2 linked regions of the Prochlorococcus marinus str. GP2 genome follow. The protein of the gene in region 2 binds, or shares a complex with, the protein of the main gene of each other region. Links are inferred from orthologs where the notes say so. Each region holds a gene or a part of one and is shown on either strand. Other genes may lie near its edges.

Evidence for each region.
Region 1: the proteins of carB (region 2) and carA are in contact, whole or in part, in a solved structure (PDB 1KEE), measured with the Escherichia coli proteins. The link is inferred for Prochlorococcus marinus str. GP2 from one-to-one orthologs.

The regions. Positions count from the first base shown.
Region 1 is NZ_JNAH01000004.1:157,666-162,418, forward strand. Bases 971-3,797 are described here. They hold carA (glutamine-hydrolyzing carbamoyl-phosphate synthase small subunit), read left to right. Parts: upstream 971-1,727; coding sequence 1,728-2,867; downstream 2,868-3,797. Other genes in these bases: trpD (anthranilate phosphoribosyltransferase), read left to right, coding at 971-1,717; EU91_RS09035 (STAS domain-containing protein), read left to right, coding at 2,994-3,293; EU91_RS04480 (Mini-ribonuclease 3), read left to right, coding at 3,290-3,691; rlmB (23S rRNA (guanosine(2251)-2'-O)-methyltransferase RlmB), read left to right, coding at 3,688-3,797. In the rest of the region: EU91_RS04500 (ABC transporter ATP-binding protein), read right to left, coding at 1-276; EU91_RS04495 (DUF3288 family protein), read left to right, coding at 356-652; more of trpD, read left to right, coding at 683-970; more of rlmB, read left to right, coding at 3,798-4,695. UniProt on the Escherichia coli protein: Small subunit of the glutamine-dependent carbamoyl phosphate synthetase (CPSase).
Region 2 is NZ_JNAH01000004.1:283,117-288,844, reverse strand. What follows is about bases 1,026-4,827. They hold carB (carbamoyl-phosphate synthase large subunit), read left to right. Parts: upstream 1,026-1,333; coding sequence 1,334-4,627; downstream 4,628-4,827. Other genes in these bases: EU91_RS03915 (DUF6447 family protein), read right to left, coding at 4,635-4,827; EU91_RS03905 (DUF3318 domain-containing protein), read right to left, coding at 1,026-1,227. Outside these bases: EU91_RS03895 (CGLD27 family protein), read right to left, coding at 1-244; rsfS (ribosome silencing factor), read right to left, coding at 255-599; more of EU91_RS03905, read right to left, coding at 589-1,025; more of EU91_RS03915, read right to left, coding at 4,828-4,853; EU91_RS03920 (ABC transporter ATP-binding protein), read right to left, coding at 4,883-5,728. UniProt on the Escherichia coli protein: Large subunit of the glutamine-dependent carbamoyl phosphate synthetase (CPSase).

The DNA of each region.
Region 1 (4,753 bases), 130 kb from region 2 along the record:
ATTTACCTCAACCTTTCTACCTATTCCGAATACAATTTGCCTTGAAAATAATCTTATTAAACCCATACAAGTTGCTAAAAAAATTAAAAGAAAAGATTTAGAAATTACAAATTCAGAAGAGAAACCTTTTTGTAATTGGTCTATTATATTTTTTACTTCTAAAGGGATTACAACGCTTAAAATATTAACTATCAGTAGAGCTAGAGCTCCTATAAAAAATTCTTTTTTGTAAGGTTTAAGGTATTTTGATATAACTTTAAATTTTAAATTTTTCATTTAATTTTTCCAATATGATTAAGATAATGTTTCATTTTTAAATATGTGAGCTAATTTTATAGTGATTCAGTTTTTATCTATGAGTAACGAACAAACTCATCCTTTACATGCAATAGACAAAAATATCATAGATTCTCTAATAACTAAAGAAAAACCAGAAGATTATGACTTTATTAATATAGCTAGATTAATTAATCGTTATGCTAATTTCCCCGGTGAAATTGAAATTAAAAATGATATTGAAAAAATTTTAAAATTTTGGAAAATTTCTAAAAATGATCTTTTTTCTAAAACGAAATATATTTGGTCAAAAAGCTTTAGGCCCTCAAATACAAATAAAGATTTAATTGGTTCAGGTTTTGATACTTCAAATTGAAATTTTTAACCTTTTTTTCTTAAAAAATAAATGTCTTCTGACCTATCGAACGCAAAAATCCTAAATATTTTATTAGAAGGGGGTAACCTTGATAATTCAACCTCAAGGTTGTTAATGCAAAGGTGGCTAAATGATGAAATTTCTGCTGTACAAACAGGTGCCTTTTTGAGTGCTTTGAGAGCCAAAGGTTGTACAGGATTAGAATTATCTTCTATGGCTGAGGAACTTTTAAATGTTTGTGACTTGCCCGTCGCAAGACCAAATTTGTATTTGGTAGATACTTGTGGAACTGGAGGTGATGGCGCTAATACATTTAATATTTCTACTGCAGTGGCATTTGTAGCTTCATCATGTGGTGTAAAAATTGCAAAACATGGAAATAAAAGTGCGAGTGGAAAAGTTGGTTCAGCTGATGTTTTATTGAATCTTGGTTTAAATCTAAATTCTTCATTAGAAAAAGTTATTTCTGCTGTTAATGAAATTGGAATAACTTTTTTGTTTGCACCTGTTTGGCATAAATCTTTAATAAAACTTGCTCCATTAAGAAAAGATCTTGGAATAAGAACTGTATTTAATCAACTTGGTCCATTAGTTAACCCTTTAAGGCCTAATGCGCAAGTATTAGGTGTTGCTTCTGAAGATCTTTTGGAACCTATGGGAAGCGCACTATTAAAAATGGGGATGAATAGAGTGATAGTAGTTCATGGTTCAGGGGGCCTTGATGAAGCTTCACTTCAAGGAGATAACAAACTTGTGTTTGTTGAAAATGGTAAATTGCGATTTTCAAAAATAAATATTTCAGATTTTAATTATGAAAATTTTTCAAATGATAAACTTGTTGTCTCCAATCGTGACACAAACGAAGATATTCTAAAGTCTGTTTTAGATGGTTCTGGGCAAAAATCACATAAGCATGTCGTTGCTTTGAATGCTTCATTAGTTCTTTGGGCTGCTGGAATTGAGGATGATTTACATGAAGGCTTTAATAAAGCCTTACTTACAATCAATAAAGGAAATCCATGGAAAAAATTTTTGCAATTAAAAAATTATTTATCCACAGATTAATTAAAAATTGATGATTAATACCTATAAGAAAAATGCAAAATTAGTTTTAAGTAATGGTATTATTTTCCCTGGATATTCATTTGGAGCTCCCGGTAGTGCAGTTGGCGAAATAGTCTTTAATACTGGCATGACTGGATATCAGGAGGTTATTACTGATCCAAGTTATTACGGACAAATATTAACTTTCACTTATCCAGAAATTGGAAATACTGGGATTAATCATGAAGATTCAGAATCAAGTATTAATGTTAGAGGTATAATTGTTAGAAATTATTCAACAAATAATAGTAATTGGAGATCTCAAAAGAATTTTAATCAATGGTTAGTTGAAAAAAATATAGTTGGTCTTTATGGAATTGATACTAGGGCTCTCGTTAAAATTTTAAGATCCAATGGCTCGATGAATGGAGTTATTACCTCTGAAGACAAAACTCTTGATAGCTGTTTAAAGATAATCTGTGAAACGCCAAAAATGGAGGGTTCAAATTTATCAAAAATAGTTTCAACAAGCCAACAATATTTTTGGCAAAATACGACAGAAACGGATTTTGATGTTAGAAAAAAATATTCGGATAAGACTAATAAATTAAAAGTTGTTGCGATTGATTTTGGTATAAAAAAATCAATTTTAAATAGGTTAGTCTCTCATGGTTGTGAAATTTTAGTTTTACCTTCCCGATCTTCTTTAAGCGAAGTTCTATCTAATAAGCCTGATGGTATATTCTTCTCAAATGGCCCAGGGGATCCTTCATCTGTTACTGAAGGTATAGATTTAGCAAAATCACTTATTGAGTATGGAGAAATACCTATGTTTGGTATATGTTTGGGTCATCAAATATTTGGATTAGCATTAGGCGGTTCAACTTATAAACTCCCTTTCGGACATCGTGGATTAAATCATCCTTGTGGACAGAATAATCAAATCGAGATAACTAGTCAGAATCATGGTTTTGCAATTGACCCTAATTCTCTTCCAAAGGACATAGTCAAAATAACTCACTACAATCTTAACGATACTACAGTTGCAGGATTAGAGGTCATTAATAAGCCAATATTTAGTGTCCAATATCATCCAGAAGCGGGACCTGGTCCGCATGATTCAGATTATTTATTTAAAAAATTTGTTTCTCAAATGTTAGATAGATGTTGACATATTGGTTTATTTTGATTTGATAATTACATTTGATATATTAATTTTCGGGAGGTTTAAATCATAGAAGATTTCCAGAAGCTAACGGTTTCATTAAGAGGAAACCTAGATATAAAAACAAATATCATTGTTTTTACTTTTAAAGGCCAACTAGATGCCTTTTCAGAAAAACAATTTAAGACTTTTGTTACTAATAATTTAAAAAATGAGTTTCCCTTTGTTATTGACCTTACAAAAATTGATTTTCTAGATTCTTCAGGTCTTGGAGCTCTTGTTCAGACAGCTAAAGAATGTAAAAAATTAAAATTAGGTTTTTCAGTTGTTGGTAATTCTAGAGTAGCTCAAACTATTAAACTTGTGCGTTTGGGAGACTTTCTTAATTTAAAATCTAGTCTTGAAGATGCATTAAATTATTTGAAAAATTGAATTATTGGATTCAAAATTTAGACCCATATGGATCTCCTGAAGAAATAGGTGTTATACAACTTGCTTGGCTTGGAGATTCAGTTTGGGAACTTCATCAAAGATTAAGGTATGTACATTTTCCTTTGAAATCAAAAGATCTTCATTTATCAGTTGTACAAGAGGTAAAAGCTAATACTCAATCAAAATCATTAGCAGAAATTGAACATTTATTAAGTGCCAATGAAATTGATTTAATTAGACGTGCTAGAAACAAATCAAAAAGATGCCCAAAGTCCACGGATCCTGCCGTATACTCAAGGGCAACTGGTTTTGAAACCCTCATTGGTTGGCTATTTCTTAAAGATCCCAAAAGACTATCAATTCTTTTTGAGTATCTTGAAGTAAATATGAAATCATGAAAAATTCATCTAAAAATAATAATTCTAAGAATAATATTAAACAAAACAAAAAAAGTTTTAATTCTAATTTTTTTCCTAAAAATACGAGTACATCTAAAAATAATCAATTTTTTAGTAATGTTTCTAAAAATAGAGGAAATGCGAATTTTGATGAAGGTGAGAAAAAGAATAGTAACTTTTCATCATTTAAAACAAGAAAACCATTTAATAAATCTAATATAGAAGTATCTAGAAATACCCGAGATATTTATCAAGAACAAGCGAATAAAAAAAATTTTGATGATTGGATATGGGGAAAACATTCAGTTTTTGAGACACTTGTGAGTAAAAGGGCAATTAATAGGATTTGGTGCACATCTGAAATTTTTTCTTCAGAAAAATTCTATATTTTACTTAAAGACCTTAAATCAAAAGGAGTCTTGATTGAAGAGGTTTCATGGAACAGACTTTCGCAATTGACTTTAGGCGCTACACATCAAGGCATTGCCTTGCAGTTGGCATGTTCTAAAACAGTATCATTAGAAAAATTAATCAATTCATCTAAGAATAAATCTGCTAATCCTATTATTCTTGCCTTAGACGGAATAACCGATCCACACAATGTTGGAGCAATTATAAGATCAGCAGAAGCATTTAATTGTAAGGGTATTATTATTCCTCAAAGAAGATCCGCTGGATTAACAGGAACAGTTGCCAAGGTTGCAGCAGGGGCTATAGAGCACTTGCCAGTTTGTAGAGTTGTTAATTTAAATAGGGCATTGGATGAAATGAAAAAAAATGGATTTCTTGTTATTGGATTATCAGGTGATGGTCAATTATCTATTTCAAATTTTCATGAAAAGACTCCTTTGGTTGTAATAGTCGGAGCTGAAGATAAAGGTATTTCTTTGCTTACCCAAAAAAAATGTGATTTTCTATTAAAGATTCCTCTTAAAGGAAAAACAACAAGTTTAAATGCCTCTGTGGCAGCAGCAATATCTCTCTTTCATCTAACAAGTAAATAACTTTTTTTCTAAAAATCAGTGTAATTAAATTCTTTTAAAATATGGTTGTTTCAATATA
Region 2 (5,728 bases):
GAAGAGGTATTGATAAACTGCTAAAAAAACTTATCAGTATGTATTTAAAAATTGATTTTTCGAAATATATACTTCCTGAAGAAATAACGAGAAAAATAACAAAAGCACCTAACCAAAATTTTATCAATACAAAAATAAGTGACTTTTTGGTCTTTGGCCATGAAAAAATGATTGATTTTGATAATTCAATGAATTCATTTGTGGGTTGTTGTTCCTTAGGGACAGGGCATTTAGAATCGCTCATGATGTGATAATTATGGAAATGTAAGATCGTCTCCATTACTCCAAAATGATTCAAGATCGTAAAATTTTCTTATTTCTGGTTGGAAAATATTCACAATTAAATCACCATAGTCTAGTAAAGCCCATTTAGCCTCGCTAACCCCTTCTTTTCTTATTGGTTCAATTTTGGCTTTCTCTCTCAACTCCCCCTCTACAGAGTTAGTTATAGATCTAACTTGTACATCAGATAATCCCTCTGCTATTAATATCCATTCGCTAATAAACGAAACTTTATCAATTTTTATTAGCTTAATATCTCTAGCTTTTTTTTCATCACAAGCTTTGGCTGCCATATAAACCAAACTTTTATTGTCCATATACATTTTCACTTGAGACAGATTTTTCTGAACCTTCTTGCTGAGATAATTCTGATCTTGCTTTTTCTGCACTTTTTCTTAAGGCATCTAATCTATCTTCAAAGAAACTTCTTTTTTTCTTTTTTCTAGTGTTCTCAATTAACTCCTTTAAAGCTCCTCCGAGGCTTTTATAAGCATTTGGGATGCTATAACCAAATCTACAAGCTAGGTCTATTGCTCTTTCGTCAGCAAGAATAGCGTCTTGAAGTCTTTTTTCAGAATTATTCTTTATATATAGCCTATATCCTGCAAAACTCGATAATCCAAGAGCTAGTAATAGAAGTAATCCATCTTGTACCCATAGCTCCCCTATTGCTCCTCCAAGACCTATTGCAAGAGCAGCCATTTCCCAGCCATCTCTGGGTATTGTGTCATTTTGAATTTTCCCTACTTCATGCCAAAATAATAAATTTCTGTGGTCAATAGCAAAATTATCCCATTTTTCTAAATCTATTTGTATTTCTACTTCGTCACGACCGATTTCCTCGAGGGTTATTAAGGGTGGATCTATAGCTGCAGCAGCTTCAACAAATACCCAACTTTCATTTTCTGGAGGCAACAAACTTTTAAGTCGCTGAAGTTCGCTCATAAAAAATTAATTTCTTTCAATACTATAGAAACAAATGTTGCTTTTCAAGTAACTTGATTAACATCTGATGATTTATAAGTAGCATGAAATAAATGAAGTTTTAATTATGCCTCAAAGAGGTGATCTTAAAAAAATTCTTATTCTAGGTTCTGGCCCGATTGTTATTGGACAAGCTTGCGAATTTGATTACTCTGGTACTCAAGCCTGCAAAGCTTTAAGAAAAGCTGGATATGAAATTATCTTAATAAATTCAAATCCCGCATCGATAATGACTGATCCTGAGATAGCAAGCAAAACATATATTGAACCATTAACTCCTGAAATTGTTTCTCAGATTATTTTAAGGGAGAAACCTGATGCAATTCTTCCCACCATGGGAGGTCAAACTGCTTTGAATCTTGTGGTTAAATTATCAGAGTTAGATTTTTTAAATAAAAATAATGTTGAATTAATTGGTGCTGATTTAAAAGCTATTAATAAAGCCGAAGATAGAAAATTGTTTAAAGAATCTATGGAAAAAATAAATGTAAATGTGTGCCCATCTGGTATTGCGTCTGATTTAACTGAAGCAAAAAATGTATTAAAAAAAATTAATTCTTATCCTTTAATAATAAGGCCTGCATTTACCTTGGGTGGAGTAGGAGGTGGAATTGCATATAACCTTGAAGAATTTGACGAATTGTGTAAAACAGGATTAGAGGAAAGTCCTAGTAATCAGATATTAATTGAAAAATCACTTATTGGATGGAAAGAGTTTGAATTAGAAGTTATGAGAGACAATGCAGACAACGTTGTAATTGTTTGTAGTATTGAGAACTTAGATCCAATGGGTGTTCATACTGGAGATTCTATTACTGTAGCGCCTGCACAGACACTAACTGATAAGGAATATCAGAGATTGAGGGACCTGGCATTGAAAATTATTAGAGAGGTAGGTGTTGAAACTGGGGGCAGCAATATTCAATTTGCAATTAATCCAATTAATGGAGAAGTAATTGTCATCGAAATGAATCCTCGTGTAAGTAGATCCTCTGCTTTAGCAAGTAAAGCAACTGGATTCCCAATAGCTAAGATTGCAGCTTTATTATCTGTTGGCTATACACTTGATGAGATTATTAATGACATTACAAAAAAAACACCCGCATGTTTCGAACCGTCAATTGATTACGTCGTTACTAAAGTGCCTAGGTTTGCTTTTGAAAAGTTTAAAGGCTCTTCAAATACCTTAAGTACATCTATGAAATCTGTAGGGGAGTCTATGGCTATAGGTCGTTCTTTTGAAGAATCATTTCAGAAAGCCTTAAGGTCCTTAGAAGAAGGTATCTCTGGATGGGAATGTGATTCACTAGATCTAATTAAAAACGAAAATGACTTAAAGAATAGTTTAAGAAACCCAACATCTGAGAGAATTCTCATAGTTAAAAAAGCAATGGAGCTTGGAAAAACTAACTCTTATATTCAAGAAGTTACGAATATAGATTTATGGTTTATTGAAAAATTACGAAATATCTTAAATTTTGAAATTGAATTTTTGAAGGATAAAGAACTTTATAATTTAGATAGAGATTTGATGCTACATGCTAAACAATTAGGCTTTTCAGATCAACAGATTGCAAAGTTGACTAATTCTGAGTTTTTTGAAGTAAGAAAATATAGAAAAGATTTGCAAATCATTCCCACTTATAAAACTGTTGATACTTGTTCAGCTGAGTTTTCATCTTCAACTCCTTATCATTATTCAACTTACGAGGACTATTTTATTAATTTAAATTCTCAAGTTTTTGAAAGCGAGATTTCAGAAAATTTTAAATCAAAAAAAATTATGATTCTTGGTGGTGGCCCAAACAGAATTGGTCAGGGAATAGAATTTGATTACTGTTGTTGTCATGCTTCATATCAAGCTTCCACAAATGGTTATAAAACAATAATGGTTAATAGTAACCCCGAAACCGTATCAACGGACTACGATACAAGTGATATCTTATATTTTGAGCCTGTAACTTTAGAGGATGTATTAAATATAATAGAAACTGAAAATCCTCATGGTTTGATTGTTCAATTTGGAGGTCAAACTCCTCTGAAATTATCAATGCCTTTATTTGAGTGGCTTAAATCTAATGATGGACTAAGAACTGGATCAAAAATTCTCGGTACCTCGCCAATCTCAATTGATTTAGCAGAAGATAGAGAGGAATTCACAAAAATACTTGAAGAATTAAATATTAGGCAACCTTTAAACGGATTAGCTAGTAATGAAAATGAGGCACAAAATGTAGCAAAAAATATAGGGTTTCCTTTGGTTGTAAGACCTTCTTATGTATTAGGTGGAAGAGCAATGGAAATTGTTAAGAATGAGAATGAATTATCGAGATATATATCTGAGGCATCCAGAGTATCTCCTGATCGTCCAATTCTTCTTGATCAATATTTGAATAATGCTATTGAAATAGATGTTGATGCTTTATGTGATTCAGAAGGTTCGGTTGTAATTGCTGGTCTAATGGAGCATGTTGAACCTGCAGGAATTCATTCTGGAGACTCGGCCTGCTGTTTGCCATCCATATCTCTTTCAAGATCGACATTAGATACAGTTAGAAAGTGGACTAAATTAATCGCAAAAAGACTAAATGTTGTTGGTTTAATTAATTTACAATTCGCAGTTACCAATTTAGATAATGATGAAAACAAAGTTTTTATACTAGAAGCAAATCCAAGAGCTTCCAGAACTGTCCCGTTTGTTTCAAAAGCTATAGGTAAACCAGTTGCTAAATTAGCTACTCAGTTAATGCAGGGTTTTACATTAGAGAATATTAATTTTACAGAAGAATTTACTCCAAAATATCAGGCAGTAAAAGAAGCTGTTCTACCATTCAAAAGATTTCCTGGATCTGATACACTACTCGGTCCTGAAATGCGATCCACTGGAGAAGTAATGGGTTTAGCAAAAGATTTCGGAATCGCTTATGCTAAATCAGAATTAGCGGCCGGTAATGGTGTTCCTTGTGAGGGCGTTGCTTTTTTGTCTACAAATGATTTAGATAAAAAAAATCTTGATGAAATTGCCAAGGAATTGTTGATTTTAGGATTTAAATTAGTCGCAACAAAAGGTACTGCAAAATATTTATTTGATTTAGGTATTCAAGTTGAGGAAGTTCTAAAAGTACATGAAGGCAGACCAAATATAGAGGATTTAATTCGTTCGGGACTTATTCAATTAATAATTAATACTCCAGTTGGTTCACAGGCTCTTCATGATGACGCATATTTGAGAAGAGCTGCTTTAGAATATAATATCCCAACTTTTACAACGATTCCTGGAGCAAAGGCAGCCTTAAAAGCAATTAAATCTCTTCGAAGTAATAATATTGATATTTACTCACTACAAGAAATCCATAAATAATAAAACTTTACTCTAAGTTTTTTAGTTTTTCTCTTAATTCATTTGCTAAAGAGTTTCGACTAATCGATAGTAATTTCAAAGTGTCTTCATGCATTTTCATTTGAGTTTCTGCTATTTGTAAACCTCTGATTGATTCTTTGATATCTTTAGAGAGTTCATTTATCAAATATTTCTTTCCTTCAAAGGTTAAAACTGGGTTAGTAGAATCGTTAGTCTCTGAATTCATGAATTTAATTTTTAATAAACAAGATAAAATTAAATTCTCTTTATCAATTGTTTTTCACATAATTCTTTATAAATTCCTTTCTTATTTATTAGATCATAGTGTTTCCCAGCTTCAACTATTTTACCCTTATCAAAGACAACTATTTTATCTGCTTCTTGAGTTGTCGCCAATCTATGAGCAATTACAACAACAGTTCTACCCTTCATAGCTCTATTAAGCCCTTCTTGAACTTCTGATTCGGATTCTGCATCTAATGCACTTGTAGCTTCATCTAATAGAAGAATGGATGGGTTTCCTAAAATTGCTCTTGCAATTGCTATCCTTTGGATCTGACCGCCTGATAAATTCGATCCCCTTTCCGTGATTTTAGTTTCATATTTATCAGGAAGATTTTGAATAAAGTAGTGAGCATTTGCTTTTTTTGCGGCCTCCATAACTTCTTCTTTTGTAAATTTTCTACCCATTTTTATTACATCAATTATTTTTCCTGAAAATAAAAAAGGCTGTTGTTGTACAAGTGCAATATTATTTCTTATGTCTTTGGTATTTAATGATTTTAAATTCTTATTATCTATAAAAATATCTCCAATACTTGGTTTTATAAATTTTAACATTAGTGCCATCATTGTACTTTTCCCAGCACCTGAAGCTCCAACGAAAGCTGTAACTTCTCCTTTTTTAATTTCTAAATTTATATTTTTAAGAACGTGATTATCTTTTTTATATTCAAAACTCACTTTCTTGAAAATTATTTCGCCTTCAATATTGGATATTCTTGTTAAATTCTTTTTATTATCTTCTATAGGTTCTTGATTAATGTTTTTCAACCTTTTTATAGATGCTTCAGCTTGTTTGTAATCATTAAAATTCGTACT